DNA from 2 places in the Robertmurraya sp. genome. Region 1 is predicted to be linked to the other one. Evidence: riboswitches for the same ligand, from Rfam matches in the RefSeq annotation. Region 1 holds a riboswitch; the other holds the start of a gene.
The links. A riboswitch is a leader RNA that binds a small molecule or an ion and turns the genes downstream of it on or off. The one in region 1 is predicted to bind lysine.
Positions count from the first base shown of each region.

Region 2: another riboswitch for lysine. It lies ahead of ACGLXV_RS02160 (aspartate kinase); the one in region 1 lies ahead of ACGLXV_RS06530 (amino acid permease).

Region 1 covers NZ_JAKFCQ010000054.1:138-4,523, reverse strand. Annotated here, with positions in the region: gene ACGLXV_RS06540 (amino acid ABC transporter permease) at 1-347, shown strand, start outside; gene ACGLXV_RS06535 (amino acid ABC transporter ATP-binding protein) at 366-1,109, shown strand; gene ACGLXV_RS06530 (amino acid permease) at 1,248-2,672, opposite strand; lysine riboswitch at 2,787-2,966, opposite strand; gene lepB (signal peptidase I) at 3,048-3,587, opposite strand; gene ACGLXV_RS06520 (DUF4395 domain-containing protein) at 3,762-4,193, opposite strand; partial or broken gene ACGLXV_RS06515 (MscL family protein) at 4,337-4,386, opposite strand, start outside.
Region 2 covers NZ_JAKFCQ010000025.1:73,399-77,784, forward strand. Annotated here, with positions in the region: gene ACGLXV_RS02150 (succinate dehydrogenase cytochrome b558 subunit) at 1-350, opposite strand, end outside; gene ACGLXV_RS02155 (YslB family protein) at 678-1,130, shown strand; gene ACGLXV_RS02160 (aspartate kinase) at 1,199-2,428, opposite strand; lysine riboswitch at 2,544-2,724, opposite strand; gene uvrC (excinuclease ABC subunit UvrC) at 2,789-4,386, opposite strand, start outside.

The DNA.
Region 1 (4,386 bases):
TAATTCGTGCAGCGATTCTTTCCACTCCTAAAGGTCAATGGGAAGCAGCCTATTCCATTGGAATGACTCGGGCACAGGCCATGAGACGAATCATTCTCCCACAAGCGATAAGAGTATCTGTTCCACCACTTGGAAACTCTTTTATCAGCCTTGTAAAAGACACTTCCCTTGCTGCAACGATTACCGTTACAGAGATGTTTCAAAAAGGGCAACAGGTGGCTGCAGCGACGTACGAACCTCTTTGGCTTTATATTGAGGTAGCTTTTATTTATTTAATGTTCAGTACGGTGCTGTCCTATGCTCAATCCATGCTCGAACGTCGCTTTGACCGCAGCGTAGCAAAGTAGGAAGGGAGAGTATTGGCTATGATTAAACTAGAAAATTTATATAAAAGCTTTGGAGACATTGATGTTTTAAAAGGAATTGACTTAGCGGTTGAAAAGGGGAAAACGGCGGTTATTATTGGCCCATCTGGTTCAGGGAAAACGACCCTTTTACGCTGTCTTAATTTATTGGAGATCCCAAATCAAGGGGCGATTACAATTGGGGAAAAAGAACTTCAGTTTCAATCAGGAACGAAGTTAAAACCGACTCAAATGACCGCCTTTCGTCAACAAACGGGAATGGTTTTTCAATCGTACAACCTTTTTCCACACTTAACGGTTGTTGAGAATGTAATGGAAGGCCAAGTCGTGGTTTTAAGACGCTCAAAAGCGGAGGCCAAAAAGCGTTCTCTCGATTTACTAGCCAAGGTTGGACTAAGCGACCGTGCGGATATGTACCCGCATCAACTATCAGGAGGCCAGCAGCAACGCGTTGGGATTGCCAGAGCGATGGCGATGGATCCGAAAGTATTATTATTTGACGAACCCACCTCCGCCCTAGATCCGGAGCTTGTTGGTGAAGTATTAAAAGTCATGAAGGATCTTGCCGAAGAAGGCATGACGATGGTCGTTGTTACCCATGAAATGGAGTTCGCTAGAGATGTAGCAGACCAAGTCATATTCATGGATCAAGGACACATTGCTGAAAAAGGAACACCAGAAGAAATCTTCACCCTCTCAACGAATCCTAGAACTCAGCAGTTTCTAAACAAAGTCGTACGCTGAAGCTGACATACAAAAGGGGTAAAGTGTCCTTCTCAGAAGGACACTTTACCCCTTTTTGTCCACGAGCGGTGACAGACACCCTCCGTGGACACTTTGGCCTCATTTGTCTTTTTGTGGTGTCTGTCACCGCAATTAGTGTTAGGCTGCTTTTTTGGCTTGTGTTTTTTTGCTGTGTGCTCTGGCAACTGGACCGTAGAAGAAGATTCCACTTGCAAGAAGAGCCACTCCGAACATGAAGGTTTTGATGTCGGCTGTTCCCGCGTAGATGACCCATACCGAATATAAGGTTGCTAGTAAAGCAATGACCCCATCAAATACTTTTGATCTTGCTTGGCCTTCATACGTTTCACCTGTAATCACTAGCTTTAACTGGAATACAGCTGCAATGAAGTAAGGAACCAGGTATGATAAGGTTGCAATGTAAATAACAAAGTCAAACGCCGCAGAGATTGAATTTGAAATAGTTGAGAAGATAAATAACTGTCCTAATGAGTTTGTTATAATCATTGATAACACCGGAATACTCTTCTCGTTTTCCTTTAAGAATGAAGGTAAAAACAGACCTTGCTTGGCTGCTTGGTACGGAACCTCTGCACTAAGCATCACCCAACCAATGGTAGATCCAAATAAGCTGATTAATCCAATACCTGCTAACACTTTTCCAGAAACAGGTCCAAGCACGCTGACAATCGCATCAATCAATGGCTTGTCTGACGCAATTAACGCCTCTTGGCTTAATAAGCCCATAACTAATGTACTTACTCCAATATAAATGGCTAACGCAATGAACAACCCTAGAATCGTTGCACGCTTAACGTCAATTTGCTTTTTCGCACGTCCCGCAAAAACAACCGCGGATTCTACTCCGATAAACGCCCATAAGGTAGCAACCGCTGCATTGCTAATCTGCCCCATAAGCCCAACAGAAGCACCACTCTCATCTAGACGGGGTTCAACCATAGGAAGCATATTGGAAGCCTCAAATGCAAATAAGGCAACAATTATGAAAATGAAGAAACCTGCCACTTTAGACGCTGTTGCAATGAAGTTTAATTTCCCTGCATTTTCTAACCCACGTAAAATAATGAAGTGTGTTCCCCATAATAAAATTGAACAAACCGCAAAAGTTAAGGCATTACCGACCTTTAAAGTAAAAGAACCAACGGTAATTAACTCAGCTTGACTCGTTAAAATGGGAAAGAATGTTGATAAATAACTAGCGAATGTTGTTATGATTGCAATATTTCCTGCTAAGTTACCAATCCAATAACCCCAAGTAGCCATGAACCCGGAAAGAACAGAGCCTCTAGAATTTGGCTTAAAAAGCTCTTTCGCATAAATTTGTGGTCCACCATTTAAATTCGGCTTTCTCATTCCTAAATTCCCGAACACAAGCGCGGTTACAAGTACTCCTGCTCCTGTAAATAACCAAGCAAGAATAACCCCCGCCGGACTTGCCGCTTCTGACAGTGAACGTGGTAACATAAAGATACCCGAGCCTACCATATTTCCAACTACTAATGCAGTTAGTATCCATAAACCTAATTTAGTTTGTTTTCCCATAATAATATTCCTTTCTATTATTATTCTTCAACTCTCAAAAATAGATGTCCCTAATAGACATAAAAAAACACACCAAAACGTGAGTACAGTGTGTTTTACAGTAACCGCATCAGGCAAATGGATAGTTCAACATAGCTAACGAGCTATGACAGTCCTACACCTATTCGATGTAGTCCCAGCTACTATAGTCAGAGAATTATAGTGCTTCGGCGAAAATTCCTTTCAACTGAAATCATTGAGCTTCTCTGGCTCTCATCCAACTTACTAATATTTTTCGCAACCTCTACCTCATCTTGAGCTGATGAGGATCATATTAAATTCAAAATGCTTTACTAGAATAATTCATGAACGTATTTATGTCAATGGCATTAATTGCTATTGTACTGTACGAACATCAGAAAATGGAAAAAATACAAACTCACTTACTCCAACTATCTTTTCCTTCTTAATAAAACCAAGACCGTTTCTTGAGTCCATACTGCGAAGTCGATTGTCACCCAATACAAAATAATGCCCTTCCGGTACGAGAATAGGTCCATAATCTCCCGTTAACACACTACCTTGTTCATGAGCTTGCTCACGATTACTTTCTAAATACTCTTCGCTGTTAACCACACCATTGATTAGTAACTGATCATCCCTTATTTCGATCATATCTCCAGGCAAGCCAATAATTCTTTTTACGTAATTTTCGCCTTCTCCTTTAATAATCACAATGTCCTCACGTTCAATTTTATCTGTATTGACTTTGTTAACAAATATTTTCTCTTGATCGTGAAGCGTGGGTTCCATCGAGGCACCATCCACAATATAAGGAGCAAAGACAAATGTACGAACGACGACTACGATAGCGAAAGCAATAAACACCGATTTACCCCAGCTAATTATTTCTTGCCTCTTCTTAGTTTCTCCCATCCTATTCTGCTCCTCTTTTCTTTAATAACTTGTTTACATTTTATCATAATCACTTAATACCCTCGGTTACCAAAGCTCACTTTCAGCCCATAAATCGTTAGACAAGATTCTCCAAAAACATCTAGAAAAAGCCAAATAAAAAAGCCAGCACTAGCGCTGACTTCTAACCTATCGTTATTGTTGACTCTTCAATTTTCTATACTGATACATTTTCCACTGATAATGAATAAAACAACCGATACAAAAACCTAATAGGGCAACGGTCGCAGCAATCGCGACTAGTATCGTAAATATATACCCTACCACTGGCAGATTGAAGGCAAACCCAATAAAACCTGCCCCTAAGCATAGAATGGCAATTTTTTGATTAAACTGCTGCTGCTCCCAATCTTCTTGCAGATACTTTGATGGTTCCTTTTTTAAAAACCGCTTCGCTACCTCCATGATCGGATTTATACGAAAAATAACTCCACATGCACCCGAGAGTAGAGGAATTAATAAGATCCATTCCATATTTGTCACCCATGTAAGGATAACGGAAAGTACAATGATCGACTGGTTGACTTGCACAAGTGGCTTTGGGATCGTACGAACGTCAGATATCATCTATATCACACCTTTTTTATAGGATTAGTTGGTAATTTATTTTACCTAATATCCAGGCATTTGTATACAAATTAGCATGACTCTAATAGAACGAAAATAAAGACAAAAAAAAAAACGATTGCCCTATAGCAATCGCTTCTTTTTTATACACCCTTTTGTTGTTGTTGTTCCTTTAAGATATCACGAATTTCTG
Region 2 (4,386 bases), on a different contig from region 1:
GTTTCCCACACATGCCATGTTACGAATACTAGTGTTACTACTCCAGATATACGCTGAAGCATGAACATCCAATTGCGGAAAAACCCATAATTACTCGTATTATTTTTTGCTGTAAACGCAATATAAAGCCCGTAAATTGCGTGGAATAATAAAGGTAAAAAAATCACGAACGTTTCTAATACATATCGAAACGGCAAACTCTCCATAAAATGAGACGCTTTGTTAAATGATTCTTCCCCCCCAGTTGCAAAATGATTGACTACAAGGTGCTGCACAAGAAATAGACCAACTGGAATGACTCCAAGCAGCGAGTGTAATCTTCGATAAAAAAACTCTCGGTTTCCTGCCATGAACTTTACCCCCCTTAAAAATTAAACGGAATGACTAAAATAATATCCGTTTTTTTACAATAATTTTTACAATTATGTGACATGTTCATTTTACTCCCAACATGAAAGAGCGTCAAGAAAACGGATACATAAAATGCTCTATATATACAAAATATTTTTAATATATTGATATCACTATTAACGCTTATGTATAAACATTTTACAGCGCTTTCTTTTATATTGATATAACAATTAATGTAAAAATTTTTTAAATCAGTTTTTTTTGTTTTCATGCGTATTTCCCCGGAAAATGTATATAATAGAATAATAGAAAGTGGGGGACATGTTTTGAGTGAATTGAAATTAGAACAACCTATTTCGGCCACAGATCCTGCACTTGTTCCAGCCTTTGGATATGAATTACTAAGAGAAGTGCTTCTTCCAGACATTCTTGGAAGAGAAACAGCTTCTATTTTATACTGGGCAGGTAAGGCTTTAGCCAGAAAGTACCCTTTGCAGTCGGTCGAAGAAATTATTACTTTTTTCCAACAGGCAGGTTGGGGCACACTACAAATTAAATCTGAAAAAAAGAATGAGCTTGAGTTTGAATTATCGAGTGACTTAATCAAAAATCGCTTTAAAGAGTTTCCAGAATGTCACTTCCAATTGGAAGCAGGATTCTTGGCTCAACAAATGGAAGAACAACAACAGGTAATTACTGAAACGTATGAACACCCGAAGAAAAAGCTCGCTACGGTTTCCTTCACTGTACGTTGGGATAGAAAAGATTCTATTGAATAGTACGTAAAAAGCTTTCATATTTTTTATGAAAGCTTTTTAGTTTTATCTTTTTTCTTCAAGTCATTGTTTTATGCCTTAACAGATTTTCCGGACAACTCAAATGCTTCGTGAAGCGCTTCAACTGCTTTCAGCATTTGTGCTTCCTCTATTACTGTAGAAACCTTAATTTCAGAGGTACTTACCATCTTTACCTGAATCCCCCCTGCGGCTAGAACTTCAAACATTTCTGCTGCAACCCCAGGATTAGAAATCATCCCTGAACCTACAATCGACACTTTTGCAAGGTTTGGCTCTGCTTCTATACTTTCATATTTCAAGGAATCTTTATTAGCCTGAAGAACAGCCATGGTTTCTTCCAAATCTGTGCTTTTAATTGAAAAAGATAAATTTGTCGTTGATTCATTCGTCATACTTTGAATAATAATATCAACGTTTAAATGATTTTTTGCTAAGATGGTGAAAATCGTTGACAGATTCGTCAATCCATTTGGAAGGCCTAAAACACTCACTCTCGTAATTTCATCTTCAAAGGCAACACCTCGTACAACTAAACTTTGTTCCATTGATACTTCCTCCTCGATTATCGTTCCATTTTCTCGCTCCATACTTGACCGTACTTCAAGTGGGACTGCATAATTTTTTGCATATTCAACGGCCCTTGGATGCAACACTCCCGCACCTAAGTTAGCTAACTCTAACATTTCATCGTAAGAAACAGACTTAAGCTTTCTTGCCTCTTTCACATAACGTGGATCTGTTGTAAATACACCTGTTACATCGGTATAAATATCACATTTATCAGCTTTCAGTGCGGCCGCTAATGCCACTGCTGTTGTATCAGACCCTCCTCTACCAAGAGTTGACACCGCTCCATCAATGGCAATTCCTTGAAAGCCGGCTACGACAACTATTTTCCCTTTATGTAGCTCTGTTTGGATTTTAGTTGTATTAATGTGTAAAATCCTAGCATTTCCATGAACTGCCTCCGTTTCAATTCCTGCTTGCCAACCAGTAAAGGATATTGCTTCATAGCCTTTTTCTATTAACACCATCGACAATAATGCGATGGTCACTTGCTCACCTGTCGTAAGAAGCATATCCATTTCACGTTTATTTGGACGGCTTGAGATTTGATTTGCTAGTCCCACTAATTCGTCAGTTGTTTTCCCCATTGCAGACACAACGACCACTACGTCGTTCCCTCGCATCTTTTCTTCAATTACTCGATCGGCCACATGCTTAATACGATCTACATTTCCTACCGATGTACCACCAAACTTTTGGACAACCAATCCCATATTTACCCCTACTTTCTTTTCATCTCTTTCATGGGCTTTTTTTGAAAATACAAAAAAGCCATGAGAGATATCTCATGGCTGCGTGAATGAACGTACATAAATACGGACTTATACACAGTGAGATAGCTCTCCAAGACATACAGTCTTGACAATCCAGTATTTATTCAACACAGGACCAGCAGATATGGCAATTCAGAGACCTATCCACTTCGGCGAACATCCCCTTTCACAGCTTCTCATTGAATCTCAGCATTCTCAAAGCTGGTACTATTGGTGCTCGCACCTCTACCTTCACTTAACAATTAAGTGATTAATATAAAATTTTCCTAATTATAGCACAGCCTTCTGGTGTCTACAATGCTATTCTTGTAATTTTTTCATTAACAGATCTACTGTATTTTGTGGAAGTCCAATAGATAAAAAGTCCTCTTTGTTTGCTTCCTTCATTTTTTTTACCGACCCAAAGGCTTTTAATAATTGTTTCTTCCTTTTCTCACCGATTCCCGGAACATCATCCAAAATCGACTGAAACACGTTTTTTCCTCGAAGTTGCCTGTGAAACGTGATAGCAAATCGATGTACTTCGTCTTGAATTCTTTGGAGCAAATAAAATTCCTGGCTATTCCGTTCAAGCGGAACGACCGCTAATGGCTTCCCATACAATAGCTGTGAGGTTCTATGTTTCTCATCTTTCACGAGTCCAGTTATCGGAATGTCTAGACCAAGTTCATTTTCCAAAATATCTCTTACCGCTTCTACATGACCCTTTCCACCGTCTATCATAATCAGATCTGGAAGTGGAAGATTTTCTTTAAGCACACGAGAATATCGTCTTCTTGTTACTTCCCTCATCGATTCATAATCATCAGGACCCTTAACAGACTTAATCTTGTATTTTCGATACTCTCTTTTTGCTGCCTTTCCATCAATAAATACAACCATTGCCGAAACTGGATCTGTTCCTTGGATATTTGAATTATCAAATGCTTCAATTCGATGTGGGGTATAGATGCCTAGCTGCTCTCCTAGTTGCTCGACTGCTTTAATCGTTCTCTCTTCATCTCTCTCCACGAGCGAGAATTTTTCTTTAAGAGCAATGCTTGCATTTTTTGTAGCTAACTCTACTAGGTCCTTTTTCTGTCCACGTTTAGGCTGCAAAACCTTTGTTTGTAGAAGTTGTTCCGCTAATTCTAGGTCTACTTCATCACGTAACAAAATCTCTTTTGGTTTAAAATGACTGGATTGATCGTAAAATTGACCTAAGAACGTTAAAAATTCTTCTTCCGCTTCTCCGTAAATAGGGAACATGGAGATGTCTCTCTCAATGAGCTTGCCTTGGCGAACAAAAAATACTTGAACACACATCCACCCTTTATCAACCGAATAGCCGAACACATCTCGGTCAGTAAAATCAGTCGTTGTCATTTTTTGTTTTTCCATCGTTGCTTCTATATGGGCGATTTTATCACGGAAATCCTTTGCTCTTTCGAAATCAAGCTCTTCTGCAGCAGCTTGCATCTTTTGTGTAAGGTCTTTTTTAATGTCCTTATAACCACCATTTAAAAACTTTGTAATTTCTTCTACAAGTTCTTTGTAGGTCGATTCTTTTACTTCCTTCACACAAGGAGCCAGACATTGGCCAAGATGATAATATAAGCATACTCTATCAGGCAATGTTGAGCATTTTCTTAAAGGATAAATTCGATCCAAAAGCTTTTTGGTTTCGTTTGCAGCAGACACATTCGGGTATGGACCAAAATATTTCCCTTTGTCCTTTTTCACCTTACGGGTTGTAATCAGCCGTGGATGCCTTTCTGCAGTTAACTTAATAAAAGGATATGTTTTATCGTCCTTTAACATCACATTGTACTTAGGATCATGTTTCTTTATTAAATTTAACTCTAGAATTAGTGCTTCAATATTGGATGATGTAACGATATATTCGAAATCCTCTATTT